Regions from separate parts of the Comamonas aquatilis genome, predicted to be linked through region 2. Evidence: predicted binding sites of a transcription regulator. Region 2 holds the regulator's gene; each other region holds the start of a gene.
What was found. The regulator sigma-54, encoded in region 2, starts transcription at its own class of promoters, with help from an activator protein. The targets are predictions, from matches to a motif close to TGGCANGNAANCTGCTTT.

Region 1 (9,691 bases), on a different contig from region 2:
CAAACGGGCCGCCGGATACGGGAGAGTGCTTGTGCAGTGCACGGGCCACCAGCTCCTTGCCTGAGCCCGATTCACCGGTGATCAGCACCGTGACCTGGCTTTGACTCAAACGCCCGATGGCGCGAAACACATCCTGCATGGCCGGAGCCTGACCCAGCATCTCCGCCTGCAGCGGCGCCTGGACTTCCGCCTCTTCCTCGCGCTGGCTTTCCTCCACCGCGCGGCGGATCAGCTCCACCGCCTTGGGCACATCAAAAGGCTTGGGCAGGTACTCAAACGCACCACGCTGAAAGGCAGATACGGCGCTGTCCAGATCGGAGTAAGCCGTCATGATGATCATGGGCAGGCCCGGCTGCTGCGCCCTCACCTGCTCCAGCAACTCAAGACCAGAGCCGCCGGGCATGCGGATATCGCTGACCAGCACCTGGGGCGGCTGGCGCGCGGGATCGCTGTTGTCGGTATCGGCCAAGGCCTTGAGCACATCCCGCGTCTGGGTGAAGCTGCGAATGGGCCAGCCTTCGCGGCCCAGCGCTTTTTCAAGCACAAAGCGGATGGAAGGGTCATCGTCCACAATCCAGATCGGCTTCATTGCTGCTTATCCCTTCCCGTTTTTTGCTGTGTTGGCAGATGCCTGAACCCGGAGCTCAGGGCAGCGGAATCAGTATTCTGAAATCCGTGCGTCCGGGCTGGCTTTCGCATTCGATCAGACCATGGTGACGCTGAACAAAGGTTTGAGCCAGTGTCAAACCCAGGCCGGAGCCGCCATCGCGGCCCGATACCAAGGGGTAGAAAATCCGCTCCTTGATGGCATCGGGCACGCCTGATCCGTTGTCGATCACATGCAATTCCAATGCCAGTCTGTAACGCTGGCGCCCCAAAGTCACCTGCCTTGCCACTCGCGTTCTCAAAATAATCTCTCCATCGCCTTGTGCGATGCGCAAACTCAGTGCCTGGGCCGCATTCTGGACAATGTTGAGCACCGCCTGAATGAGCTGGGCGCTGTCGCCCCGGAATTCGGGAATGGAGATGTCGTAGTCGCGAGTGATCTTGAGGCCCTGCGGAAACTCCACCAGCACCAGGGAGCGCACGCGCTCACACACCTCATGGATATTGACATCGCCCACATCGTGCGGATGGCGGTGCGGGGCCAAAAGCCTGTCCACCAGGGCTTGCAGGCGATCGGCTTCGTGCACGATGACCGTGGTGTATTCGCGCAGCTCGGGCGAGGCCAGATCCATCTGTAGCAGCTGGGCCGCACCACGTATGCCGCCCAGCGGATTCTTGATCTCATGGGCCAGATTGCGGATCAGTTCCTTGTTGGCCTGGGCCTGCTCGCGCAAGCGCTCCTCGCGGTCCTGGCGGGCCTGCTGCTCCAACGGCCACATCTCCACCATGACATGACCGGTTTGCTCCGCTATGGAGACCGTGGCGTGCACCGGCAAGGGCTCCTGGCCCAGGCGCTGCAGACTGGCTTCAAAGCGCAGCGCAGCGAAGTCGTTGCTGCGGGCTCCGCTCAGGGCCTTGTCCAGCAGGGCGGGCTCTGTAAAGCTCAGCGCGAACTCTCCGCCCTCCATGGTGCGGCGCGATTGCCCAAGAGCATTTTCCAGCGCCGCATTGGCAAAGCAGATGGCGCCATTCATGTCCAGCACGGCAATCAGCGTGCACAGCAAATCCAGGGCCTGGTAGTTTTTGACGCTAGCAGAGGACTGCTGCGCCAAAGAGGGAACAAAAGTGGTGCTCATGCGAAACCCTGACGGGGGTGGCTGCATCTGCCGCCCCGCATAAATCGTTCACAGCCTGACCTGCCAAGCTGCGGTAGGAGCCATAACTTGCGCGTGAACTGGCCAGCGCTAGTTAGCCGGAGGCAGACGCTCCAGCTCACGCCGGATACCGGCAATATCGCTTTCCTGGCGGGCAATATCCGCCTTGAGTTTGGCCACGCGCTCTGGGTAGCCCTGAGGGTTGCGCAACTCCAGCGCCGTGCGCACGGGATTGCCATCGTTGTATTCCGCCTTGAGTTCAGCCAAACGGGCCTGGGCCTTGCTCAGTTCGGACTGCAAGATGGCACGGGCATCCGAATCTCGGGCTTTTTGCGCTGCGCTGTTCTCAGCCGGGCGGGCAGAGGCAGAGCTGCCAGATGATGCGTTGCCGCTCTGCACTTTTGGTGCCGCAGGCTGCGCTGCACGCGTGCCGTGGATCACGGTGACGCCGCTGCCATCCACCGGCTTGCAGCCTTTGGCTTTGGCCTGGGAAACATTGTTCGTATATTCGTTCCCACAGCGGTAGATCACATCCTGCGCCCAACTCCCAGCACATACAGCCAGCAGCAGCGACGACACAAACAGTTTTTTCATTCAGCTCCCTCGGGCTATCCGCTTGGGACAGCACAGCCATTTCGATATCGCAAGTATCGCTCCAAGCTTGCGTCTTGATGCGATTGATTGACTTGCTTACCGCTGTTTGGTTCCTGCTGAATACAGGGCCGCAGCAATGAAAAAGGCGACTTGCGTCGCCTTTTCTGAACTGCCTGCTGCGATTACAGCGAGAAGTACATATCGTATTCGACAGGGTGCACGGCCTGGCGGAAGCGGGTCACTTCACCCATCTTCAGCTCGATGTAGGCATCCAGCATGCTGTCGGTGAACACACCGCCCTTGGTCAGGAAAGCGCGGTCGGCGTCCAGTGCTTCCAGAGCCTGATCCAGGCTGTGGCAGACGGTAGGCACCAGCTTGTCTTCCTCGGGAGGCAGATGGTACAGATCCTTGGTCGCAGCTTCGCCGGGATGAATCTTGTTTTCCACACCGTCCAGACCCGCCATCAGCAGAGCCGAGAAGCCCAGGTAGGGGTTCATCAATGGATCGGGGAAGCGTGCTTCCACGCGGCGGCCCTTGGGGTTGCTCACGTAAGGAATACGGATGGAAGCGGAACGGTTCTTGGCCGAGTAAGCCAGCTTCACAGGCGCTTCAAAACCGGGCACCAGACGCTTGTAGCTGTTGGTGCCGGGGTTGGTGATAGCGTTCAGCGCACGAGCGTGCTTGATGATGCCGCCAATGTAGTACAGGGCGAAGTCGGACAGACCGGCATAGCCGTCACCGGCGAACAGGTTCTTGCCATCCTTCCACACGGACTGGTGCACGTGCATGCCGGAACCGTTGTCGCCAGCATAGGGCTTGGGCATGAAGGTTGCCGTCTTGCCGTAGGTGTTGGCCACGTTCCAGATCACGTACTTTTGCAGCTGTGTCCAGTCGGCACGCTCAACCAGAGTGGAGAAGCGGGTGCCAATTTCGTTTTGGCCAGCGCCTGCCACTTCATGGTGGAACACTTCGACGGGAATGCCCACAGATTCCAGAATCAGGGACATCTCGGCACGCATGTCTTGCGTGCTGTCGACGGGAGGCACGGGGAAATAGCCGCCTTTGTTGCGAGGACGGTGACCGCGGTTGCCGCCTTCGAACTTGGTGCCGGTATTCCAAGGAGCTTCGTATTCTTCGATTTCGAAGAAGGGATTGTGAGGTTCGGTACCCCAGCGCACGCCGTCGAAGATGAAGAATTCGGGTTCCGGTCCGAAGTAGGCGGTATCGCCCAGGCCGGAAGACTTCAGATAGGCTTCAGCGCGCTTGGCGATGGAGCGGGGATCGCGGTCATAGGCCTTGCCATCACCGGGTTCGATCACATCACACTGCAAGATCAGTGTGGTTTCTTCAAAGAAAGGATCGATATTGGCGGTGTTGGGGTCGGGCATGAGCTGCATGTCCGAAGCTTCGATACCCTTCCAGCCAGCAACGGACGAACCGTCAAAAGCATGGCCCGAGGTGAACTTGTCATCATCGAAGTGCGACACAGGCACGGTCACGTGCTGTTCCTTGCCGCGGGTATCTGTAAAGCGCAGGTCGACGAATTTGACTTCGTTCTCCTCCACCATCTTCATCACGTCTGCAACGGTCTTTGCCATCAGATCACTCCTGCCAACTTGGCTGATCAAATTAACGATAAAAGAAATAAAGCAGCTTCCGTGCCAACTTCTTGTCATGCTGCAAAGTCAGCATTTGGCAAGCAAGTCCGGCACTTGCCTTGAATAAGCATATTCCACTGCCATCACCAACTCGGTGCGAATTGTCTCACCTTAGTGCGACGCTCAAAAAATGCACCAAAGCGGTGAATTTAACTGCACCAATAAGGTGCATTTAAAAGAGTGTTGCAACCTCATGCCCAAAAGCATGCACCGCAATTTGACTAAGGTGCCGAGGAGGCCTGCGCTCCAGGCGCAAAAGGTACCTGAGGCTCCTGAGCACCACGATTGGGCTCCTTGCGCATCTGTTCCAGCGCGGCCAGGCAGAAATGCGCAAACCACAGGGATGAGAAAGCGAACACGATGGCGTAAATCCAGATGGCGATGGGAATCAACACCCAGAAGGCCGCAATGAATACCAGTCCGGAGATCCAGATCACGCCCGGTGCCGCACCCAGATAGCCACAGATCAGACCCATGACGATCAGCGCGGCCCGATAGCGCACAAACAGGCTGCGACGCTCAGGCTTGCTGGCATGCTCGGCCAGTGCATCAAAAGCCATGACGCGGTAAGTCAGCCAGCCCCAGATCATGGGCGTCACCAGCAGCATCAGCGGGGGTATGACCCACAGCGGCAAGGTGACCACCAGGGCAATCAATGCAATGCCGGTGGAACCTGCCGACCAGCCTATGCTGGCCAGGGTGGAGCCGCCCTGCTTTTTCTCCAGGACTGGAAAGCGCTTTTGTGCCACCAGCTCGGTCAGCGCCGGCGTCATGAACATGGCCACCAGCAGCAAGGAGATGACCACGATGATGGGCCCAGTGCCCAACACCACCAGCATGGAGGCCACGACTTCCGAAGCGTAGCCCACGCCGTGCTCCTGCATCCAGACCCACAGCCTGTGCAGCCAGCCTACGCCGTCCAGCAACGCCTGTACTTTCTGCACAGCATCGGCCCAGAAAAAATACCCCAGGCCCCAGACCATCAGCGTCATGAGCAGCAGAGGAAACAGTGACCAGGCAATCACCCGCTTGTGTACGCAATACGCCAGGGCACGCCAGAAGGAGTCCAGTAGCAAGTTCATGCCAGCTAGCATACCCAAGCCCGGCCTTAAGCGCGACCCATCAATCGTAAGATTGCACGCCATTGTTGCGACCAGAAGCCTTGGCCGTAGTCGCGCAACCGGCCCGCCGCATCGGGGCGCACCTGATCGCGTATGCCGGTAGGGTCATAACGCAGCTCGAAATTGGCCGTGCCAAACAACATGTCCCACCAAGGCAGGAGCACGCCAAAATTATTGCCATGGGCTTTTTTGTTGCGCACCGGCGCCATGGGTTCGTGGCCTATGCCTACCGCATGGTGACGACGGTGAAAGCGCGGGCTGATCCACAGCCGCTCGCCGAGCCGGCCAAACCACATGCGTACATTAGCGTGCTGCAGGCTCTGACTGAGCTGGGTGAGCGCCACAATCGCCACGAACTGGCCCGGAGCCACTCCAATCAGCTGAGCCACCAAGACGATGATGGTGTCGTGAATCACATCATCCAGCAGGTGATTGCGATCATCGCTCCAGACCGTCATCTGGCGCTGCGAATGGTGGACGGCATGCAGCTTCCACCACCAGCTGTAGCCGTGCTGGCCACGGTGTATCCAGTACTCCACCAGATCGAAGACCAGCAGGTACATGAGCAGACTGACCCAGGCGTTGTCCGTGATGCCGGGCCAGATATCGTCCAGGTGAAAAGCCGGCATACCCAAGACATGGAGCCGGCCCATGAGGGCATCCCACAAGGGGTCCAGCGTGAAAAACAGCGCCAGGCGAAACAGACCCAGGCGGTGAATCAAGGTGTAGATGATGTCCACGCGAATCGCTCTTCTGTCGGTCACCGCTTCCACAGGCCGCCAAAGCTGCAGCGGCGCGATGACGCAGACCATGATGACAATCTGCACCAGGCCCACCAGCAGCCAGCCTGTCGCTGCATAGCCATCCTCCAGCAAATTGGCCATACCGGCGTAGAACAGCAAAGGCTGGACTACGCTTTCAAAAAGCCACTGCTGGGCATCACCAAACCAACCGACCAACCAATTCACGATGCGCTCCTCAGCTGCTTACTTCTTGCCCGAGGCATGGCCTCGGGCCTGGGCGATCCACGGCATATAAGCGGGATGCTCTGCCAGCGTCCGAAAACAAAAACCCCGCTCCAGCAATCCTGTGATCAGCGGCTCCAGCACCGCTGGCGCCCAGGGGTCCTGGCGCGACCAGATGCCCAGATGGGCCAGCAAGATATCGCCGCTGCGAATATTCTGGAGCGCCTGGGCCAGCAGGCGGTCATTGGGGTATTTTTCGCTGGGCAGTTCATCACCCAGAAAGCCGGCACTGGCCCAACCCACCTGCTTGTAGCCGCCCTGCTCTGCCGCAGCAATCAGGGCGGGAGAGGTTTTGCCGCCTGGCGCACGGTACAGAGGGAGCGTCTTGTGCCCGGTCATGGCTTCCAGACGGCGGGCCGCTCGGCCGATTTCCTCACAGTACTCGGCCACAGACACCACAAAGCTCTGGTTGGCCCTGTCGCCCGCGGAAGGCCTGACCTTGAAGTGCGTGACCTGCCCGCTTGCCTTGTCGCGAATATCCGCCACCCAGTACATGTGGTCATAGGTATGCGATGCCAGCATGTGGCCCTCGTCGGCCCTGGCCTTCCACCAGGGCGCCCAGAAATTGCTGAGGCTGGAGCCCCCCTCTTTGGTGCGCTCATTGGCGGCAAAGAAGGTGACGGTCACCTTGTGCTTTCGCAGCACCTGGGCCACCAAGTGTGCAATCCCCATATGACCGGTATCAAAAGTCAGGTAAACCGGCTTGCTGCATGCGCTGGCAGCTATGTTTTTTGCTGCACCAGCCGCAGGCAATCCCGTCTGGGCATCCGCCAGCAGCGGCCATTGAGCAGCCCATGCGCCGACACCGACTGCAGCCATGAAATTTCGTCTTTGCATCCACCCTCCTAGGAGAGGCCGGACTCAGGCCAGCATCAGTACGCTGGTGGCCTCGTCTACGGCCTGAGACTCACGATGAAGAAGATCAGCGCGCGGCGTGCGACAGCGTCCAGACGCCATGCGGCGATTTGCCCACATTGACCTGCTGCACCACTTTCTTTTCCACCGTGTCGATCACGGAGAGTTTGCGCGCCCAGCGCGAGGCCACAAAGATGTAGCGGCCGTCGGCAGACACATCCATGCAGTCAGGGCCGCCGGGAGCCGGGTAATTGGCCACAACCTGATCGCTCACCATATCGATCTTGCTGATGGTATTGGCCACGCGATTGCTCACATAGAGGTGACGGTTGTCTCCGGCAGCGCGAAAGGCATGCGCACCGGCAGCCGTCTTGATCATGCCCACACTGCGCGGCTCGGCACCAGTGATGTCAAACACTTCGACGGCATCACTTCCGGTCAGGCCGATGAACAGCTTCTTTCCGTCGGGGCTGCCGTACAAATCTGCCGGCATGGCGCCTGTGGGCACGCGGGACTTGATGGTCTGGGTCGCGATGTCGATGGCCACCAGCGCATCGCTATCTTGCATGGTGGAGTACAGGGTCTTGCTTTGCGCATCGATGAACAGATGGCTGGGCGTCTTGCCCGTAGACACGCGCTTGGCCAGGACCGGCGTCTGCGTGGCCGCATCCCAGCGATAGAAGTCGATATGGTTCAAGCGGTTGGCCGCGGTGATGAACCATTTCATGTCTGGCGAAAAGCGCAGGTGATAGGGATCGACGATGTCGCGGATCACGCGCTGCACCGCACCCGTACGCGGATCCACCAAGGTCAGCGTATCGCCCAACGCATTGGCCACGACCAGTGATTTTTCGTCAGGCGTCAGATACAGATGGTGCGGTTCCTTGCCGGTGGGAATGCGCGATTGCTCCTTCCACGTCACCGGGTCAATCACGCTGATGGTGGCATCCAGCGAATTGAGCACGAAGATGGGTGTAGGCCCTTGAACTGACTGGGCCGCTGCTGCGGCCACCACACCAGTGGATGGCTGCAGGACAGAGGTCGCAGGCAAGGAAGCCCGCGCATTACCCGCCGCAGCCGACGGCGTCTGGTTTGCAGCCTGGGGTGCAGCAGCCTCCACCGACTTGAGTCCAGGCCCGGAAGATGCGCTCCACCACATGGCGGCACCGCCGATGACAACCAAGGCCAAAGCGGCGCCAGTGCGCCCAAAAGAGAGACGTCCCACAAACCACCACCTTCTCAAAGTCCACGCAGTGTAGCCTCAGCCCGCAGCAGCCAAGGCCAGCGATTCAAGGCGCAACACAAAATAAAAGTCATACCGAACAGTCTCGATCGGCGGCACGACCGTCGCCCCTTGGGATCAACGGCTGCGTGCTATCAATCGTGTGAGCACACAGTCCTTGATTTTCCTAGCTTCCAGGCAGAAATCGGCAGCAACTTCATGAAAATAACGCATAAGTTCCTCCTGGAATGAAGAAGACCGGATGCTCGGCCCCCACTTGTTGTGAGTCCTCAATAAAAAAGGAGCCTTGGCGGCTCCTTTTTGATGATCCGAAGGCCTGGCTTCAGACCTTCCACTTTTCCATCAGTTTTTCAGGACGCAGAGAGTCGTAACCTTCGAAAGGCTGGTGAATCCAGGGGTTGGTACCCAGATAGTCCACCGAGTAGTCGGGCTCGAAAGTCGACACACCCTTGGTCCAGATCACCGCGCTACGCAGCTCGGTGATAGGCGCGTAGTTGGTCTTGAGCATGGCGATCACGGCCTTGAGCGTGGCACCCGAATCCGCCAGATCATCGACCAGCAGCACGCGGCCAGCGATCTCGCCCTTGGGCGTGGCGATGAAACGGCCGATGTCCAGGTGCCCCTGCACCGTACCGGCTTCGGCGCGGTAGGAGCTGGTCGACATGATAGCCAAAGGCTTGTCGAAAATGCGGCTCAGGATGTCACCGGGGCGCAGACCGCCACGTGCCAGGCACAAGATGGTGTCGAATTCCCAACCGGACTGGTGGATTTTGATAGCGAGCTTTTCGATGAGACCGTGGTACTCGTCGTAGCTCACATACAGGTGCTTGCCGTCTTCTGTCAGCATGGCTAAGTTCCTTTGAAAATTCAGTCCGTTCAGCCTGCGCTGTACGGGTTGTGCATCAGGATGGTGTGATCGCGGTCTGGGCTGGTGGACACCATGGCGATTGGCACACCCGTGACTTCCTGGATGCGATCCAGATAGCGGCGCGCGTTGACGGGCAACTTATCGTACTCGGTCACGCCCACGGTGGAGTCAGTCCAGCCGGGGATGGATTCATAGATGGGTTTGCAGCGTTCGATGTCGTCAGCGCCCAGAGGCAGCAGATCGATGGTTTCGCCGTCCAGCTCGTAGCCCACGCACAGTTGCAGCTCTTCGATGCCGTCCAGCACGTCCAGCTTGGTGATGCACAGACCCGACAGACCGTTGATCTGCGCCGAGCGCTTGAGCAGCGCAGCATCAAACCAGCCGCAGCGGCGCGAACGACCGGTGGTCACGCCCTTCTCGGCACCCACGGTGCTCATCACGTAGCCAGGAGTGCCTTCTTTTTCCCATTCCAGCTCGGTAGGGAAAGGACCGCCGCCCACACGGGTGCAGTAGGCCTTGGTGATACCCAGCACGTAGTGCAGCAGGCCTGGGCCCACACCAGCACCG
Region 2 (9,691 bases):
CTTGTGCCAGCTGTCCAGCTCCACTTGCAGGCGATCGCGCTCGGCCAGCAGGGCGGCATTCTTGGGGGCCAGATCGGCCACGATGGAATCAAAGCCTGCCCAGAAGGCTTGCTGGTCCACGCCCGTGCCAGGCAATACCTGGGTGTTCACGAAGTTGTACAGATCGGTAGCGATTTGCAGACCGTGGACTTGAGTGCGATCAGTCATTGGGAACCTCTGGTTGATGTCTCTGAGTGTTGACGATATCTAAAGCATTGCGATGCCCATCTTGGGCAGCTTGTATGCACACTGTATTTGATTTTTTTGAGTACATAAATATTCGAATTAGTTCGAAACTAATGATATTTTTGTGGCTAATGCAGGCTTGACCTGTAGGTGCTCGCGCCGTTCTGGTGCAACCCTTGGTGGCAGCGATGCTTTGCGGGCTTTTTTGCCTAACCCAGTTCTGAGGCTAGTTGAAGCGTTTGAGGCGAACCTACATCGCAGCGCCCCAGGCCGGGGGTGGGGGCAAAAGCCTGCTGGCCGGCCCCTGCGGCAGACCGCCGGTTTCGTGCAAGCACGCCTTGCGGGCGACAAGTGCCGGGCGAAACCATCGCTGCCAACCCGCCGTAGAGCAGGTTTGGCCCGCCTATTGATGGGCTGGAGGAATAAGCGATATGCCCGCGCCGGAACTGCTGCAAATCCATGTATTTAGGTATATAAATATTTGAGTTCTTTAAAGACTCATGACTTCTAAGTAAAAATCTAGAAAAATTAATTTCATGATCTTGACTTGTGAAAAGTGAACACATGTGCTGAAGCTACTTAAAATGATAGCTGTAGGTGCATGAGCAACGCGGATTTCAAGCCGATTTCATCCATAAGAAAGCTGCTGTTGCGGTAAATGCTCCTTGAATCAGAGCAGTCCGTGCAGGAGACAACACGCAACGAGACAGGAGCAGTCATGGACAAACTCAAGGCATTTGAGTCCTTTGTATCAGTGGCCACGCGCGGCAGCCTTACGGCAGCGGCCAAGGCCGAGGGCGTGGCGCCCGCCATCATGGGGCGGCGCCTGGACGCGCTGGAAGAGCATCTGGGCGTCAAGCTCATGGTGCGTACCACGCGCCGTATTTCGCTCACGCATGAGGGCAGCGCCTTTTTGGAGGATTGCCAGCGTCTGCTGTCCGATGTCTCCAATGCCGAAGCCAGCGTCAGCGCGGGCGGCGTCAAGGCCACAGGCCATTTGCGCATCACGGCACCGGCCGGTTTTGGTCGCCGCCACGTAGCACCGCTGGTGCCGCGTTTTCGCGATTTGCACCCCGATGTGACGATTTCGCTCAATCTGTCGGACCGTGTGGTGGATCTGGCCGGTGAAGGTTTTGACTGTGCCGTGCGCGTGGGCGATCTGCCCGATTCGGCCCTGGTCAGCGTGCGCATTGCCGACAACCGCCGTCTGTGTGTGGCCACGCCCGACTATCTGGCGCGGCGCGGCACGCCCAAGCACCCCAGCGAGCTGACGCAGCACGACTGTCTGACGCTGTCCAGCGATGCCTCGCAAACCCGTGGCTGGGCGTTTCGCATTCCCCATCCCGAAAGCGGTACCAGCGAAGTCGTGCACTTCAAACCCGGCGGCCCGCTCGATTGTTCCGACGGCCAGGTGCTGCACGACTGGTGCCTGGGCGGCTGGGGCATTGCCTGGCGCAGCACCTGGGAAGTGGAGGCCGAAATTGCCGCCGGCCGCCTGATACCCGTGCTCGAAGAGTTTGCCGCCCCGCCCAACGGCATTTTTGTGGTCTTTCCCCAGCGCAAGCACATGCCGCTGCGGGTACGCATGTGGATCGACTACCTCAAGCACTATTACAACCAGGCCGATTTCTTTCGCATAGGCCTGGCTGGCTGAAGCGTGAGGGCTGATTTTCCGCGCCCGGCATGCTCAGCTGCCGGGCGCGGGAAAGGGTAGACAATGGATTTCTCGCCGCTTTGGAATTTTCTCTGGAGCATCACGGAGTTCTTCTACCGCTTAGCCATGACCCTTGAAGCTGTTCTCGCCAGCGTCCACCTGCTGGCCATCTTGACCCTGGTGGTGTTTCTCTCCAGCCAGGCGGCGCTTTGCCGTATGGAGTGGATGAATGCCGCCGTCGTTCAGCGCCTGGCGCGGCTGGACATGATTTACGGCATCGTGGCCGTGGTTCTGCTGCTCACGGGTCTGGCACGGCTGTTCTGGGGCGTCAAGGGCATGGGCGGCTATATGGCTTCGCCGCTGTTTCACCTCAAGATGAGCTTGTTCATCCTGGCTGCGCTGCTGTCCATCAAGCCCACGCTCAGCTTCCGCCGCTGGCGCAAGGCGCTGGATGCCTCCGGTCAGTTGCCGGCTGCCGAAGAGGTGGCTCAAACCCGCAAATGGGTGATGTGGCAGGCCCATGTGGTGCCGGTGATTGCCGTGGTGGCGATTTTCTGGGCGCGGGGCATGTAAAACGCCTGGGCCGTGCCGGGTGAACCCGGTTTCACGGGCTGGTCTCGCCCCCTCAGAATGCTGCGTTGCAACGACTTGTTGCTTGCACGCAATCCAGCGAGTCAGCGCAGGTGAGGGCAGGCACGTAAAATCCCCCGCATGCTCTCCGTCAAACAGGAATTGCTCGCAGCCCTGGCTGCTGAGCTCGAAACACTCTCGCCCGGCGCTGGCGCACGCGCTGCGTTCGAAAACCCCAAAGTGGCAGCCCATGGCGATTTCGCCTGTACGGCGGCCATGCAACTGGCCAAGCCGCTCAAAGCCAATCCGCGCGCTTTGGGCGAACAGCTCAAAGCCGCTTTGGAAGCCACACCGGCTTTCCAGCAATGGGTTGATGCGATTGAAATTGCAGGCCCCGGCTTTTTGAACATTCGCTTGAAGCCCGCCGCCAAGCAGCAGATCGTGCGCGAAGTGCTGGCGCAGGGAGCCGGTTTCGGCAACCAGGCCAGCCGTGGCGAAAACATTCTGGTCGAGTTCGTCTCCGCCAACCCCACAGGGCCGCTGCACGTGGGACACGGCCGTCAGGCTGCGATTGGCGATGCCATCAGCAATCTGTACTCCACCCAGGGCTGGAAGGTGCACCGCGAGTTTTATTACAACGACGCGGGCGTGCAGATCGACACCCTGACCAAGAGCACGCAGCTGCGTGCCAAGGGCTTCAAGCCCGGTGACGAGTGCTGGCCTACCGACGGCGAGAACCCGCTGGCCAAGAATTTCTATAACGGCGACTACATTGCCGACATCGCCAATGCTTTCCTGGCCAAGGAAACCATCAAGGCCGATGATCGCGAGTTCACGGCCAATGGCGATGTTGAGGATTACGACAACATTCGCCAGTTCGCCGTGGCCTATCTGCGCAACGAGCAGGACAAGGACTTGCAGGCCTTCAATCTCAAGTTCGACGAGTACTACCTGGAATCGAGCCTGTACGAGAACGGCCATGTCGAGGAAACCGTCAAGCGCCTGATCGCCAACGGCAAGACCTACGAGCAAGACGGCGCACTGTGGCTTAAGTCCACCGACTACGGTGACGACAAAGACCGCGTGATGCGCAAGACCGACGGCGGCTACACCTACTTCGTGCCCGATGTGGCCTATCACATCCAGAAGTTCAAGCGCGGCTTTACCAAGGTGGTGAACATTCAAGGTACCGACCACCACGGCACCATTGCCCGCGTGCGCGCCGGCCTGCAGGCTGCCGACGTGGGCATTCCCGAGGGCTACCCCGACTACGTGCTGCACACCATGGTGCGCGTGGTCAAGAACGGCGAAGAGGTGAAGATCAGCAAGCGTGCCGGCTCGTATGTGACGCTGCGCGATCTGATCGAGTGGACCAGCAAGGACGCCGTGCGCTTCTTCCTGCTCAGCCGCAAGCCCGACACCGAATACACCTTTGACGTGGATCTGGCCGTGGCCCAGAACAACGACAACCCCGTGTATTACGTGCAATATGCCCATGCGCGTATCCAGTCGGTGCTGCGTGCCTGGCAAGAAGCCGGCGGCGCCGGCCTGCCGTCGCTCAAGGACGTGGACCTGTCGGCGCTGGAAGGCCCGCAAGCCCAGGCCCTGATGCTGCTGCTGGCCAAGTACCCCGAGATGCTGACGGCCGCTGCCGAAGGCAATGCTCCGCATGACGTGACGTTCTACCTGCGCGATCTGGCTTCCAGCTATCACAGCTACTACGATGCCGAACGCATCCTGGTGGATGATGAAAAGCTCAAGCTGGCCCGCCTGGCCTTGGTCGCAGCCACCGCTCAGGTGCTGCACAATGGTCTGGCTGTGCTGGGTGTCAGCGCACCCGAGCGCATGTAATCAAAGCGTGAAGCGGAAAGCCTTTAGCGACCTATGAAGAAGCAGCAACGCGGCGGCACCATCCTGGGGCTGATTTTCGGCATGGTCATTGGCCTGGCGGCGGCTCTGGCCGTGGCCGTCTATGTGACCAAGGTGCCCGTTCCCTTTCTGAACAAGGGTGGTAACAACACGGATCGCGATGCCGTCGAGGCTGAGCGCAACAAGAACTGGGACCCGAACGCTCCGCTGCAAAGCCGTGCGCCGCTACCGACTCCTGCTGTGCCGCCGGCTGCCGTGGAAACGCCTGGCGTGCCTGTGACACCGAGCACGCCGGTGGCTCCGGTCACGGCCACCGGCACTGCTGCGCTGGACCCCGTGACCGGCAAGCCGGTCACGCCTGCCCAGCCCCACGTCGATCCTGCCAAGCCGGTCAAACCGGCCACGGGTGATCCGCTGGGCGATCTGGTCAAGGAGCGCTCCGCTGCCGCCGAGAAGGCCGAAAAAGCCCGTGCCGACAAGGAAAAAGCAGCTGCCGTGGCGGCTACCGGCGGCGAGCCCGGCTTCAACTACTTTGTGCAGGCCGGTGCTTTCCGTGGCGAGAAGGAAGCCCAGGCGCAGCGCGCCAAGCTGGCCATGCTGGGCTGGGAAGCTCGGGTCAGCGAGCGTGAGCAAAACGGCATCACCGTGTTCCGTGTGCGCGTGGGTCCGTTCAACAAGCGCGATGAGGCCGAGCAGCTCAAGGGCAAGCTCGACGGCGCCGGTGTGGATTCCACCCTGGTTCGTGCCGCAAGGTAAAACATCTCTGAGGCCCGGTCTGTGCCGGGTTGCCGAGCTGGGTTGAACTTTTTATGGCTGATGGCCTCTGACACTGCAGACCTGATTTAGGAGTTGGTTTTGATGAAACGCCGCGAATTTTCTCTGGTTGCATCTGCTGCAGCCACTGGTGCTTTGACACTGGGTTCCTCCGCCACCTGGGCTCAGGCTGCAGGCTTCAAGGAAGGCAAGGACTACCTCAAGCTGAGCAAGCCAGCCCCTGTCAGCGCACCCGCCGGCAAGGTCGAGGTGATCGAGTTCTTCTGGTATAGCTGCCCGCACTGCAATGTTTTCGAGCCCACGTTTGCGGCCTGGAAGAACGCAGCGCCTGCCGATGTGGTGGTCAACCGCGTGCCCGTGGCCTTCAATGCCTCGTTTGTGCCTCAGCAAAAGCTGTACTACACCCTGGAAGGCATGAATCTGCTGGGTACGCTGCACGCCAAGGCATTCCATGCCATTCACGTAGAACGCAACCGTCTGGCTACCGATGACGCCATCTTCGAATGGGCCGGCAAGCAGGGCGTGGATGTGGCCAAGTTCAAGGAGATGTACAACTCCTTTACCGTCTCCAACCAGGTGCGCAAGGCAACCCAGCTGCAGCAGGCCTATGACGTGGAAGGCGTGCCAGCCATGGGCGTGGCCGGCAAGTACTACACGGACGGCACCAAGGCCGGCAACATGGAAAATGTGTTGCGCGTGGTCAATGCCCTGATCGTTTCCAGCCGCAAAGGCTGATACGGCGAGCGCAGCTTGTACATCCCAAAAGCCCGCCAGGTCTGCCTGAGCGGGCTTTTTCATACCCGTAGGGCGAGGTTTTGATCCGGGCCGGTGTATGTTTGCGGCGGCGCCAAAAAGGGAATGACTACAATGTATGCAAGAAACGTGCCCTCCATGACCAAACGACTTCTCTCTTTCGTGCTGGCCTCGGCTTTTGCCGTATTGGCCGGCACGGCGCATGCCGAAAAGGCCGATAGCGCCAAGCCCATGAACATCGAGGCCGATGCACTGCGCCACGACGAGCTTCAGCAGACCAGCGTTTTCACCGGCAATGTGGTGATGACCAAGGGCACCATCGTGTTGCGCGGTACGCAGCTGGATGTGCGCCAGGATGCCGAAGGCTTTCAGTACGGCGTGGTCAAGGCCGAGCCGGGCAAGCGTGCCTTCTTCCGCCAAAAACGCGACACCGAGCCCGGTCAGTCCGATGAGTTCATCGAAGGCGAGGGTGAGGTCATCGAGTACGACGGCAAGGCCGATATCGTCAAATTCATTCGCCGTGGCGAGATGCGCCGCTACCGTGGCGGTCAGCTCAGCGACCAGGTCACGGGCTCGGTCATCGTCTACAACAACATCACCGACGTCTATACCGTCGATGGTCAAAAGACCAGCGGCGGCCTGCCCAGCTCCTCCGTGGGCCAGGGCGGTCGGGTGCGCGCCATCATGGCGCCCAAGGACGGCACGCCCGGTGCCCAGCCCAAGCCGGCCCAGCCCAAGGCCGAGCCCTTGCGCCAGAGCATGACGCTGGGCGGTGAGAAAGCCAGCGACAAGGCAGGTGACAAGAAATGAGTCGTGACAGCACCCTGCGCAGCGGCGAAGCGGACAGCCGCCTGGAGGCCAGGCATCTGGCCAAGTCCTATGGCAGCCGCAAGGTGGTCAAGGACGTGTCTCTGTCCGTGCAAAAAGGCGAAGTCGTCGGCCTGTTGGGCCCCAACGGCGCGGGCAAGACCACCTCGTTTTACATGATCGTGGGTCTGGTGCGCAGTGATGGCGGCGAGATCTTCATCGACGGTCATTCCGTGGGCAATATGCCGATTCACCAGCGCTCGCGCCTGGGACTGTCCTATCTGCCGCAGGAAGCCTCGATTTTCCGCAAGCTCAGCGTGGAAGAAAACGTCCGCGCCGTGCTGGAGCTGCAAAAGGACGAGCAAGGCAAGCTGCTCTCCAAGGAAGAGATAGACAAGCGGCTGAACAATCTGCTCAAGGAATTGCGCGTGGAGCATCTGCGCCAGTCTCCTGCGCTGGCCCTGTCCGGGGGCGAACGCCGCCGGGTGGAAATCGCCCGCGCCCTGGCCACGCAGCCGCGCTTCATTTTGCTCGATGAGCCGTTTGCCGGTATCGACCCCATCGCGGTGATCGAAATCCAGCGCATCATCGGTTTCTTGAAAGAGCGCGGCATTGGCGTGCTGATTACCGACCACAACGTGCGCGAAACCCTGGGTATCTGTGACCACGCCTTCATCATCAGCGACGGCCATGTGCTGGCCGAAGGTACGCCAGAGCAGATTGTGGACAACGCCGATGTGCGCCGCGTCTACCTGGGCGAACACTTCCGCATGTGATGCGTGAGTTGACCTCCGCGCTCCCCCGTTTTCTGTGGCTGCTGTCCCTGCATCGGGGACATGCCGGGGGCGCTTGCACATCAAGGATGTTCAGTTGATGAAGCCGGGCCTGTCCTTACGCGTATCCCAGCATCTCTCGCTCACGCCGCAGCTGCAGCAGTCGATTCAGCTGCTGCAACTGTCCACGTTGGAGCTGGCGCAGGAAGTTGAACAGATGCTGGTGGACAACCCGTTTCTGGAGCGCGATGGCGACGACGCCGCCGATGTGCCGATGGATGCTCCTGCTATGGAAGCGGCTACCGCTGAATCCATGGGCACTTCAGATAACTACTCATCTGAATCTGAATATTCATCAGCGCAAACAGCTTCGGAAACCATAGCTGAGGCGCCGACCGCTGAAACTCCCGAGACGCTGGACTGGAGCGGCGACGGCGCCGACGGACAAGACGGGGAGTGGGGTGGCGAATCCAGCAGCGAATGGGATGGCCCCTCCTCGTCCGGCAGCCGCAAAAGCGATGGCGACGAGGAAACCGACGCCATCGACCTAGCACGCGAGCATGAGAGTCTGAGCGATTTTCTGCACCGCCAGGCGCTCAGCTTGCGTCTGAGTGCCGAAGACTGCGCAGCGCTGCGCTTTCTGATCGAATCGCTGAACGACGACGGTTATCTGGAAGAGCCGCTGGCAGATCTGGCCTATAGCCTGGCCTGTGACGACCTAGAAGAGCGCGAAGAGCTGGAGCAGCGCTTTGCCATGGCGCTCAAGCTGCTGCAAAGCCTGGAGCCCGTGGGCGTGGGCGCACGCGATCTGGCCGAATGCCTGCAGCTGCAGCTGCGCGATCTGATTCGTCTGGCCGAAGATGAGGGCACGACAGCAAAGCACTGGGATGTGCTGCAGCTGGCCCTGTCCATGTGCTGCCAGCCCATGGACTTGCTGGCACGACGCGATATGCGCAAGCTCTCCAGCCTATGCGGCGCGCGCGAGGAGGCTCTGCGCGAGGCCCTGGCCCTGATTGCGCGGCTGGAGCCGCGACCCGGCCGCCGCTTCGTGGATGTGGAACGCCATATCGTGGTGCCCGATGTGATCGTGCGCCCGGTGCGTGTCGGCTCGGGCCGGATGGAGTTTTCCGTTCGCCTCAACACCGAAGTCATGCCGCGGCTCAAGGTGCATGACATCTATGCCGGCGTGCTGCGCCGCCACAAGAACAGCGAAGGCCATGCGGCACTGCAGCAGCGGCTGCAGGAAGCGCGCTGGTTCATCAAGAACATCCAGCAGCGCTTTGACACCATCTTGCGGGTGTCGGAAGCGATTGTGGAGCGGCAGAAAAACTTCTTTGTGCATGGCGAGCTGGCCATGCGTCCGCTGGTGCTGCGCGATATTGCCGATGCCCTGGGCCTGCACGAATCCACCATCAGCCGCGTGACCACGGCCAAGTACATGGCCACACCCCAGGGCACGTTCGAGCTCAAGTACTTCTTCGGCTCGGGCCTGGGCACCGAGACCGGCGGCAGCGCCTCCAGCACCGCCGTGCGGGCGTTGATCAAGCAGTTTGTGGACGCGGAAGACACGAAAAAACCGCTGTCGGACGCCAAGCTGGCCGATATGCTCAAGGAGCAAGGCATTGAATGCGCCCGCCGCACCGTGGCCAAGTACCGCGAGCAGCTGAAGATCCCGACCACCACGCTGCGCAAGGCGCTGTAAGCCACGCCCAACAAAAAAAGCCGCTGATGCCATGCTCAGCGGCTTTTTAATTTGGTGCGCAAAGCGCCTCAGGGGGTATCAATCAATTCGGTATCAACCACCAGATGAACAAAGCCAGCACGCCAATCATCAGCCCGAATTTGAGCACTTTGTAGAACGTGGGGTTCCAGCTGCGGAAGGCGCGGCGGTACTTGCCGGCGTAGAAGGAAATCTTGAACAGCTTGCTGATCATGCCGCGGGGATCGCCCTCGTTGTTGGGCGAGCTGGCGGCGGCCACCACGTTCTTACCCAGCCAGTGATTGAGCCACTGGGCAAAGCCGTTGGTCATGGGGCGCTCCACATCGCAAAACAACACGATGCGATTGCCTTCCGAGCGGTTCTCTGCCCAGTGCATATAGGTCTCGTCGAAGATCACGCCTTCGCCCTCGCGCCAGCTGTAGGGTGTGCCGTCCACTTCGATCATGCAGCGGTCGTCATTGGGTGCCAGCACGGCCAAGTGGTAGCGCAGCGAACCCGCATAGGGGTCGCGGTGCAGATTGAGCTTGGCGCCGGGCGGCAGCTCGG
Region 3 (9,691 bases), on a different contig from region 2:
CGGCCAAGGAAGTACGCCAGCTGCGCCAATCGCTGGAGAAGGTGTTGGGCCCGCGCGAGGGCTGGGAGGTGGGCCTGCTGCGCGCCCTGTTTGATGCGTTGCTGGCCCGCGCCAAGCGCCGCCGCCGCACGGCCGAGCATGAACGCGTGTGGCTGAACCTTGCCGGCTGGTGCCTGCGCCCCGGCGTGGGCGCCGAGCTCGATGGCTGGCGCATGGCGCAGGTCTGGGCCTTGTATCCCCAGGGCCTGGGCCATGGTAAGGAAGCGGCCAACTGGACGGAATGGTGGGTCTTCTGGCGCCGCGTGGCGGCCGGTCTTAACGAAGAGCAGCAAATGCAGGTGCTGGAAGCCGTGGCCGGCCAGATGCAAAAAACCGTGCAGCAAACCACCCGCGCCGGCGGCAAATCAAGCCACGGCAGCTATGACGACATGCTGCGCCTGTTTGCCGCCATGGAAGCCGTGCCCTGGCAGTACCGCCAGGAGATGGGGCAGTGGATGCTGCAGCGCCTCGAGCGCGAAGGCGAAACCGTGCAGACCTGGTGGGCGATTGGCCGTCTGGCCGTGCGCCAGTCGCTGGCTGCCAATGCACATCTGGTGATGCCGCCCGAAGCCGCACAGGAGTTTCTGGACGCCACGCTGGCCCAGGACTGGCGCAAGAACGAAACCGCCATGTTCGCCGCCGTGCAAATGGCCCGCATGACCGGCGACCGCGCCCGCGATCTGCCCGATGCCGTGCGGGAGCAGGTGCTGGAAAAAATGCGCTCCAGCGGCGCGCCGCAGCGCTGGATAGAGCTGGTGGAGCAGGTGGTGCAGATGGAGGCCGAGGACCACAAACGCAGCCTGGGCGACAGCCTGCCGCCGGGGCTGGTGCTGCTGTAAAAGTGGCCTAATGTTGGGTTTCTTGTGAACTTTTGGAGCTTGAAAAGACTATGAGTCCGATTGCCTTTACATACCTGTGCGAAGGGAATGCCGAGTTCTATCGTTCTGTTGCTGCTGCCATCGAGGGCGAGTTTGAGGATTTTCATGAGGAGGAGGGGTGGACGAGCAATCCAAGCTACTTCCGCTCTCTGTTGGTTGTACCTGACGAGCCCCGTTTTTATGCGCAATATTTGGGCGAAATTGCAGGTGCTTTTTCCATATTTGTTGCTTCGTGCTTTGCGAAGAAGATATTTGATGAGCTATACGAGAGGACTGCTAAAAGGCCCGTTGGTATTTTTCTAGATCGTTTGCTATCGCGTGCTGATGGGAAAGCAGTTGAGATCCAGAATGTGATCTACCTAGAAGACATAAATGTTTGGGTAGTCATCCGCGCAGTGGTTAATGCCGGTGAGGCGGATGAGGTTGAAAGGCTTTTTCTTCAAGCGCATCGTGTAGCTCATACGTATTTGCAAATACATGGACGTCAGGCAGCCGTTCACTGTCATGCCATTCACGATGGACGAATTGATATAGAGCCTGTGCTGTATCAAGAGGTTGCTGAAGCCAAGCTTCCCAGAAAGAAATTCAATTGAAGATTGACGGCGCGTTTATGTGGTTTTCGAGTTGTCCATGAGTAGACGTAGTCGATTTGCTTTGAGCTTTCTAGCGGCGCTGGTTATCGCCATCGGACTTGCCTCTCGTCGGGGCTGGCTGCCGTTCCCGGCGGTGCTGGGCAACTACCCGGGCGATGCGCTGTGGGCCTGGGTCGTGTTCCTGTGCGTGGCCTGGGTCAAGCCATCCATGACGCGGTGGCGTTTGGTCGGCCTCTCTCTGCTGATCGCTTTTGCCATCGAGTTTCTGCAGCTCTATCAGGCGCCCTGGATGCAGGCGCTGCGCGCCAACAAGCTGGCGTATCTGGTGCTGGGCAATGGCTTTGATCCGCTGGACTTGGCGGCCTATGTGGTCGGCATAGGCTGGGGCGCGCTGGTGGATGCCTGCTGGCCCTGGCGCCGTGTGGCACAAGCGCAAGACTTGAACGCTTGAGCCGCGTGGGCGTGATGCGCTGCGGGGCTGCTGCGTACGCTGTTTAGAATCGGCCTGTCATACAACACAGGGATTGAGGTAACTGCCATGGGATTGCTGGACGGTATGTTGGGTAACGCATCCAAGATGGATGCGGGCAAGATTCAAGCGGAGTTTGCGCAGATTCTGGCGCCGGGCGAGAGGGTGGAGCATGCGTACCAACTGATCCGCGACTACTTCGTCTTTACCGACAAGCGCCTGGTGCTGGTGGACAAGCAGGGCATCACCGGCAGCAAGGTGGATTACCACTCCGTGCCCTACAAAAGCATTACCCACTTCAGCGTGGAGACCGGCGGAACCTTCGATCTGGATGCCGAACTGAAGATCTGGATTTCCGGCATGGCGACGCCTGTGCAAAAGCAATTCAACAAGAAACTGAGCATTTACGAAGTGCAGTCGATTCTGGCCAGCTATGTGCTGAAGTGAGTTGACAGAGTTGATCGCCGTGCATGTCTGGGGCAACAAGCCTTTGCCGCTGGTTGGCTTAGGGGGATGAGTCAGCCCGGCAGTTCAAACCCCGTTACCGCACCCTGCCCTGTCTGGGGTCAGGGGAAGTCCGGTTCAGTGCGGATGGAGAGCGCCACGCCTTTTCACGGCAGCTTCTGCACCGAAGCCCTGGCGCGCATACGCTCGGAATGGGCTGCCACGCGGGGGAAGTCGGCAATGTCCACGCCATCACCTTTAAGCCAACTGGCCAAGATGTACAGATAGCCATCGGCCACGGTGAATTGCTCGCCCATCACCCAGGGCTTGTCGCCCAGGTAGTGCTTCTCGATTACGGAAAAGCATTCGTACATATTCTGCTGCACCTTGGCGCGCATGGCGGCCTGAGCGGCTTCATCGTCGGCCCAGCGCGATGCCCGCATGCGGTGGGCGTGGGCAACATGCACGGTGGAGGCCAGATAGGCATTGAAATCCTGCATCTGAGCCAACGCGAAGGCATCGTCCAGCGGTGCCAGAGCGGCTTGCGGATAGGTCTGCGCCACATACAGAAGCAGCGCAGGAACCTCGGTCAGCACGCCTCTTTCGGTGACCAGCGCAGGCACGCGGCCCTTGGGATTGAGGGTCAGGTATTCGGGGCTGCGCTGCTCATGGTCGGAAAAGCTCAGCGTCTTGAGCGTGAACTGCGCGTCGGCTTCGTAGAGCGCAATCAGCACGACCTGAGCGCAGGTGCCGGCAGCATAGTACAGCGTGAGTGGGGTTGCCAAGGTCGGTCTCCAGAAATGAGGTGCCTGCCAGTGTAGGGCGCGCGCCGGTCTGCAGCCGCGGCCTGAATTCCCTGAAGGTGAGCGTTCATCCTGCTTGCCGATTGGCAGTCGCCCTGCATTGGTGTAACAAGGTCGTTCGCTGGCCTGAGGTGGCATGAAATGTGCTGTTCGTTTCAGGTATCAGCATGACAACAAGCATTACCCCATGAAAACCCCTCTGCACTACCTGGTTGCGGCAAGGCAAAACGAAATTGCCGAGCTGGAGCAGCTCGGCAGCGCTTGCGCCCTGGTCAGTCGCATGTCGCAGCTGATACATGCTCTGCAAAAAGAGCGGGGCCTGTCCAATATCTTTCTGGCCAGCGAGGGCTCGCAGGGCCGGGAGGAACTGGATCAGCACCAGCCTTGGGTGCAGCAGGCGATCACCGAGCTCAGTGCAACGCTGGAGGCCTTCAGCCTAGGCCTGTCCGGCGCGCATGGGGCGCGGCTTTTCAGTGCGATTGCCTATGCGCTGCAAGGGGTTGAGGCCTTGCCGCTGCTGCGGGCCCACCGGGATGGACAGCGGCTGACGCCCGAGGAAAGCACGCAGGCCTATATGCGCCTGGTTGCCGGCTGCCTGACCGTGGTATTCGAGGCGGCCGATAGCGCTTGCGATCCCGATATCTCCCGCACCCTGGTAGCCATGTTTCACTTCATGCAGGGCAAGGAGCTTACGGGCCAGGAGCGTGCCGCCGGTGCGGCCGCCTTTGCCAGCGGGGTGTGCAGCGCGGCACGCCAGCACCACTGGCTGCATCTGATTGAGTCTCAGGACAAGTGCTTTCAGGTATTTGCGGATTTTGCATCGCCGGCAGTGGCGGCCTGCTGGCAAACGCAAAACCAGTCCTGCGCGGATATGGCGGTGATCGAACGTTTGCGCCGTATTGCCTGCACCAGCCCGCCGGGCAGCACGCTGGACTGGGCGCTCAACAGCGTCTGGTTTGAAGCCTGCTCGCTGAGGCTGGATGCCATGCACCAAATTGAAGCCCTGCTGGCGCAGGAGCTGGAGAGCCTGTGCGATCAAAAGCTGGCGCTTGCCCGTACCAGTCTGTCTCAGCAGTTGCAGCGCTTGCAGTTGCCAGACGGTATGCCAGACCCGGCTCCAGGCCAGTCTGCGGATGGCATGCAGTTTTTCAACGAGCCTGCGCCTGGCATGCCCTGGCCCATGGACCTGGGCTGCGGGCCGCAGCTGGGGCGTTCCATTTTGTCTCTGGTGCAGGAGCAGGCGCAGCGCCTGCAGCTGATGCAGACGGAAATCGACAAGGCGAGAACCTCCTTGAAGGAGCGCAAGACGATTGAGCAGGCCAAGGGCGTGCTGATGAGCTACCGGCAGATGAGCGAGAGCGATGCCTACAAGCTCATACGCCAGACCGCCATGAACCAGAACCGACGCATGCTGGACGTGGCCGAGGCCGTATTGGCGACGGTGGAGTTGCTGCCTGCGGGAGTTGGCACCAAAGCGTAGCTCGATGGTGCAGATTCTCTGCTGCACCGCACCAAAGAAGGGCTGGCGAGGAGGTCGGCCCAGGGCTCTCCCTTTTGGCTGCGATGGGAAAAAGCTGGCATGAATTCTGCTTTGTCTTCTACATCAAGCAGGCCAAAGGCGGTCGGGCTTTAGCGTTATTACAAGTAGCTCAGGACAACGGCGTCCCTTTCTTCTCCGAACCGGGGAGGCAAGGACGCCGTTTTGTTTTGAGGTCCAGGTTTTCACCACGATTCTTGATGGAGTTTTCTCATGAGCAAGCGCCAATCGTCACCCGCTTTTACCCCCTGCGCGAGACCCACGGCCACGGGGCGCCGCGACTTCTTGCGCCTCAGTGCAGGCGCGGCATCGGGCGCTTTTCTCTATGGCGCTCTGGGCCACCATGGCGCCTGGGCTGCCGGCTCGGATGCCCCTGAAATCAAGGAAGTGAAGATAGGCTTTATCCCGCTGACCGATTGCGCCAGCGTGGTCATGGCCTCGGTACTGGGGCTGGATCAGAAATACGGCGTCAAGATCACGCCCACCAAGGAGGCCAGCTGGGCCGGCGTGCGCGACAAGCTGGTCAATGGCGATCTGGACTTTGCCCATGTGCTCTACGGCATGGTTTACGGCATGCATCTGGGCGTGGGCGGACCGCAAAAAGACATGGCCGTGCTGATGACGCTCAACCGCAACGGGCAGGCCATCACGCTGTCCAAAAAACTGGCGGAAAAAGGTGCGGTGGATGCAGCTTCCCTGGCCAAACTGATGGCCGCAGAAAAGCGCGAATACACCTTTGCCCAGACCTTTCCTACGGGCACCCATGCCATGTGGTTGTACTACTGGCTGGCCAGTGCTGGCATCAATCCAATCAAGGATGCCAAGGTCATCACCGTGCCGCCGCCGCAGATGGTGGCCAATATGCGCGTGGGCAATATGGACGGCTATTGCGTAGGCGAGCCCTGGGGCCACCGCGCCATCATGGATGGCATAGGTATCACGGCCGTCACCTCGCAGGACATCTGGCGCGATCACCCCGAAAAAGTGCTGGGCTGTACCGGCGACTTTGCCAACAAGAACCCCAATACCGCACGCGCCGTGATGATGGCCGTGATGGAGGCCGGGCGCTGGATTGATGCCAGCATGCAAAACAAGCTGAAGATGGCGGAGACCATTGCCGCCAAGTCTTATGTGAACACCAGCGTGGATGCGATCAACCAGCGCATTCTGGGGCGCTATCAAAACGGTCTGGGCAAGACCTGGGACGATCCCAATCACATGAAGTTCTTTGCCGATGGCGATGTGAACTATCCCTATCTGTCGGACGGCATGTGGTTTCTCACCCAGCACAAGCGCTGGGGCTTGCTCAAAAGCCATCCGGACTACCTGGCCGTGGCCAAGAAGATCAACAAGACCGAGCTGTTCAAGCAAGCGGCCTCGCAGCTGAAGGTCAGCCTGCCCAAATCGGATCTGCGCACCAGCAAGCTGATCGACGGCAGCAGCTGGAGCGGTGCCGATCCTGCGCGCTACGCCGATAGCTTTGCTGTCAAGGCCTGATGCACCGACCCCTGTTCTGAAAGGAGTGAGCCATGATGAGCGCACTGATCGAATCGACCCCTGCCCGCAGCGCCGACCAGCCCGAACCAGCCAATGCAGCGACGGCAGCGGCCGCTGTGCCCGCCACTGCCGTGCAAGTGCCACCATCCACGCCAGCACCGCCGCCTGCGGCACAAGCGGCCAAGGTCAGGATCTCCCTGAACCAGTATTTGAGCGCGGCGCTCAACTGGTTGCTGCCACCGGCCATGGGCCTGGGGCTGCTGGTGGTGCTGTGGTCTATCGCCGCCAGCAGCAGCGGCGGCAGCATTCCCACGCCAGTCGATACCTGGAAGCAGGCGCTGGAGGTCTTCAGCGATCCCTTTTATCGCAACGGCCCCAACGACCAGGGCGTGGGCTGGAACATTCTGGCCTCGCTGCAGCGCGTGAGCGTGGGCTTTGGTCTGGCGGCGCTGGTCGGCATTCCACTGGGTTTTGCCATCGGCCGCTTTGACTTTCTCTCGCGCATGTTCAACCCGCTGATCAGTCTGCTGCGTCCGGTGTCGCCCCTGGCCTGGCTGCCGATTGGTCTGCTGCTGTTCAAGGGCGCCAACCCTGCTGCCATCTGGACGATTTTCATCTGCTCCATCTGGCCCATGGTCATCAACACCGCGGTGGGCGTGCAGCGCGTGCCCCAGGACTATATGAACGTGGCGCGGGTGCTCAAACTCAGCGAATGGAAGATTGCCACCACCATTCTGTTTCCGGCCGTGCTGCCTTATATGCTGACCGGCGTGCGCCTGGCCGTGGGCACGGCCTGGCTGGTGATCGTGGCGGCTGAAATGCTGACCGGTGGCGTGGGCATTGGCTTCTGGGTCTGGGACGAGTGGAACAACCTCAACGTCAAGAACATCATCATTGCGATTTTCGTGATCGGCCTGGTGGGCCTGGTGCTGGAGTGGGCACTGGTCAAGCTGGCTTCGGCATTCACATTCGAGGAGGTCAAGGCATGAATTCCCATCCATCCAAACAGACTGCGGCCCGCTTCATCGATGTGCAGAATGTGGAGCAAAGCTTCAAGACCGCCAAAGGAGTGTTTCTGGCCTTGCAGAACGTCAATCTGAGCATTGCCCAGGGGGAGTTCGTGAGCCTGATCGGTCACTCGGGCTGCGGCAAGTCCACCTTGCTCAATCTGATTGCCGGACTGACCACCCCCACGCAAGGCGTGCTGCTGTGCGCCAACAAGGAGATCAAAGGCCCGGGGCCTGAGCGTGCCGTGGTGTTTCAAAACCATTCGCTGCTGCCCTGGCTCACCTGCTACGGCAATGTGTACCTGGCGGTGGAGCGCGTGTTTGGCAAGAGCGAGAACAAGGCCCAGCTGGCCGAGCGTACGGCCGCCGCGCTGGCGCTGGTGGGGCTCAGCCATGCGGCCCAGAAACGGCCCGGCGAAATCTCTGGCGGCATGAAGCAGCGCGTGGGCATTGCCCGGGCGCTGTCCATGGAGCCCCAGGTCTTGCTGATGGACGAACCGTTTGGGGCGCTCGATGCGCTGACGCGTGCCAAGCTGCAGGACGAGTTGCTGGAGATCGTGGCCCGCACGCACAGTACCGTGGTCATGGTCACGCACGATGTGGATGAGGCGGTGCTGCTGTCCGACAAGATCGTGATGCTGACCAACGGGCCCGCCGCCACGATTGGCGAAGTGCTGCAGGTGGCGCTGCCGCGCCCCAGAAGCCGGGTGGAGCTGGCCGAGGACGCGAACTACCAGCTATACCGCAAGGCCGTGATCGACTTTCTCTACACCCGCCAAGGGCATGTGGAAAAAGCGGCCTGAACCCTCGGCTTCTCACGTTGCATGGCGCCTGGTGGCGCCATGTTTTTTGCACAGCAATAAAGCGGGCTTGCACAAAAGCAGTGCATGCAGGGCGAGAGGCATGCGGCCTGCAGGCTGAAAAAAGCTGGCATGGCAATTGCATATTGTTCAGCGTGGCCAAAGTGGGCCACAGGGCGAAGGTGCAAGGCTGTGCCAGAGTCCAAAGACAAAGACGTCTACGCGTTCATGCAATTCATGCAACGCGCAGACGTCTTTTTTTGTTGCCGGGCCAGCGCCCTCTTGGGGGCTGCTGCCACACGCAGTGGGCAGGCGTGGGGGGCCCTTTCTCGCAAACCCACGGGGACTCAGATGAAAAAATCCAAATTGGTCATGATTGGCAACGGAATGGCAGGCGTTCGCGCTCTGGAAGAGCTGCTGACCATTGCCCCCGATTTGTACGACATCACGGTGTTTGGCGCCGAGCCGCACCCCAACTACAACCGCATCCTACTGTCGCCGGTACTGGCTGGGGAGCAGACGCTAAGCGATATCGTGCTCAACGACTGGGCCTGGTATCAGGACAACCATATCCTGCTGCACGCCGGCTACACGGTGATGGCCGTGGACAGAGCCCGCCGCGTGGTGCATGCGGTCAATGCCGGCGGCGAGACGGTCAGTGCCGAGTACGACCGCCTGATCATGGCGACGGGCTCCAAGCCCTTCATCCTGCCCATCCCCGGCAAGGACCTGAAGGGCGTGCTGGCCTACCGCGACATTGCCGACACCGAGGCCATGATCGAAGCGGCCAAGACGCTCAAACATGCGGTGGTGATCGGCGGCGGCCTGCTGGGGCTGGAGGCCGCCAACGGCCTGATGAAGCGCGGCATGCAGGTGACGGTGGTGCATGTGGGCGACTGGCTGATGGAGCGCCAGCTCGACGAGCAGGCCGGCCGCATGCTGCAGACTTCTCTGGCCGAGCGCGGCATGCAGTTTTGCATGCAGGCGCAAACGCAGGAGCTGCTGGGTGACGCCAGCGGCCTCGTGAGCGCCGTGCGCTTCAAGGACGGCAGCGAGATCCCGGCCGAGCTGGTGGTGATGGCCGTGGGCATACGTCCAAATACCGGTCTGGCCGAGTCCATGCATCTGCATGTGAATCGCGGCATCGTGGTCAGCGACACCTTGCAGACCGTGACCGATCCGCGCATCTATGCCGTGGGCGAATGTGCGGCGCACCGTGGTGTTGCCTACGGACTGGTGGCACCGCTGTTCGAGCAGGGCAAGGTGCTGGCCAACCATCTGGCCGAGTTCGGCATCGGCCGCTATCTGGGCTCGCTGACTTCGACCAAACTCAAGGTCACCGGCATCGATCTGTTCTCGGCCGGCGACTTCCAGGGCGGCGGCGATACCGAAGAGATTCTGATGAGCGACCCCTATGCCGGGGTCTACAAAAAGCTGGTCATCAAGGAGGACAAGCTGGTCGGAGCCTGCCTCTACGGCGACACGGTGGACGGCAGCTGGTATTTCAAGCTGCTGCGCGAAGGCCGCAGCGTGGCCGATATCCGCGACAAGCTGATGTTTGGCGAGTCCAATCTCGGCGACGCCGGCCATCAGGGACAGAACAAGGCGGCGGCTCTGGCCGATG

Region 1: glnA (type I glutamate--ammonia ligase) is a predicted target of sigma-54. The motif match lies at 4,001-4,018, and genes of this name have one in related genera.
Region 3: ACNAZA_RS00535 (CmpA/NrtA family ABC transporter substrate-binding protein) is a predicted target of sigma-54. The motif match lies at 4,802-4,819, and genes of this name have one in related genera.

Annotation. Positions count from the first base shown of each region.
Region 1 is NZ_CBCSIW010000004.1:70,327-80,017, reverse strand. It holds gene ntrC (nitrogen regulation protein NR(I)) at 1-589, opposite strand, end outside; gene glnL (nitrogen regulation protein NR(II)) at 645-1,742, opposite strand; gene ACNAZA_RS07270 (hypothetical protein) at 1,851-2,354, opposite strand; gene glnA (type I glutamate--ammonia ligase) at 2,537-3,952, opposite strand; gene ACNAZA_RS07260 (EI24 domain-containing protein) at 4,234-5,106, opposite strand; gene ACNAZA_RS07255 (sterol desaturase family protein) at 5,121-6,101, opposite strand; gene ACNAZA_RS07250 (polysaccharide deacetylase family protein) at 6,120-6,977, opposite strand; gene ACNAZA_RS07245 (YncE family protein) at 7,081-8,238, opposite strand; gene ACNAZA_RS07240 (phosphoribosyltransferase) at 8,579-9,103, opposite strand; gene ACNAZA_RS07235 (adenylosuccinate synthase) at 9,133-9,691, opposite strand, start outside.
Region 2 is NZ_CBCSIW010000021.1:53,250-62,940, reverse strand. It holds gene ACNAZA_RS18870 (malate synthase G) at 1-207, opposite strand, end outside; gene ACNAZA_RS18865 (LysR family transcriptional regulator) at 944-1,879, shown strand; gene ACNAZA_RS18860 (DUF2214 family protein) at 2,006-2,452, shown strand; gene argS (arginine--tRNA ligase) at 2,591-4,300, shown strand; gene ACNAZA_RS18850 (SPOR domain-containing protein) at 4,334-5,074, shown strand; gene ACNAZA_RS18845 (thiol:disulfide interchange protein DsbA/DsbL) at 5,177-5,827, shown strand; gene lptA (lipopolysaccharide transport periplasmic protein LptA) at 5,984-6,655, shown strand; gene lptB (LPS export ABC transporter ATP-binding protein) at 6,652-7,428, shown strand; gene ACNAZA_RS18830 (RNA polymerase factor sigma-54) at 7,526-9,127, shown strand; gene ACNAZA_RS18825 (aspartyl/asparaginyl beta-hydroxylase domain-containing protein) at 9,210-9,691, opposite strand, start outside.
Region 3 is NZ_CBCSIW010000001.1:122,175-131,865, forward strand. It holds gene ACNAZA_RS00505 (Hsp70 family protein) at 1-878, shown strand, start outside; gene ACNAZA_RS00510 (hypothetical protein) at 929-1,510, shown strand; gene ACNAZA_RS00515 (ribosomal maturation YjgA family protein) at 1,548-1,961, shown strand; gene ACNAZA_RS00520 (PH domain-containing protein) at 2,049-2,426, shown strand; gene ACNAZA_RS00525 (glutathione S-transferase family protein) at 2,591-3,208, opposite strand; gene ACNAZA_RS00530 (nitrate- and nitrite sensing domain-containing protein) at 3,414-4,706, shown strand; gene ACNAZA_RS00535 (CmpA/NrtA family ABC transporter substrate-binding protein) at 4,977-6,260, shown strand; gene ntrB (nitrate ABC transporter permease) at 6,293-7,249, shown strand; gene ACNAZA_RS00545 (ABC transporter ATP-binding protein) at 7,246-8,070, shown strand; gene nirB (nitrite reductase large subunit NirB) at 8,419-9,691, shown strand, end outside.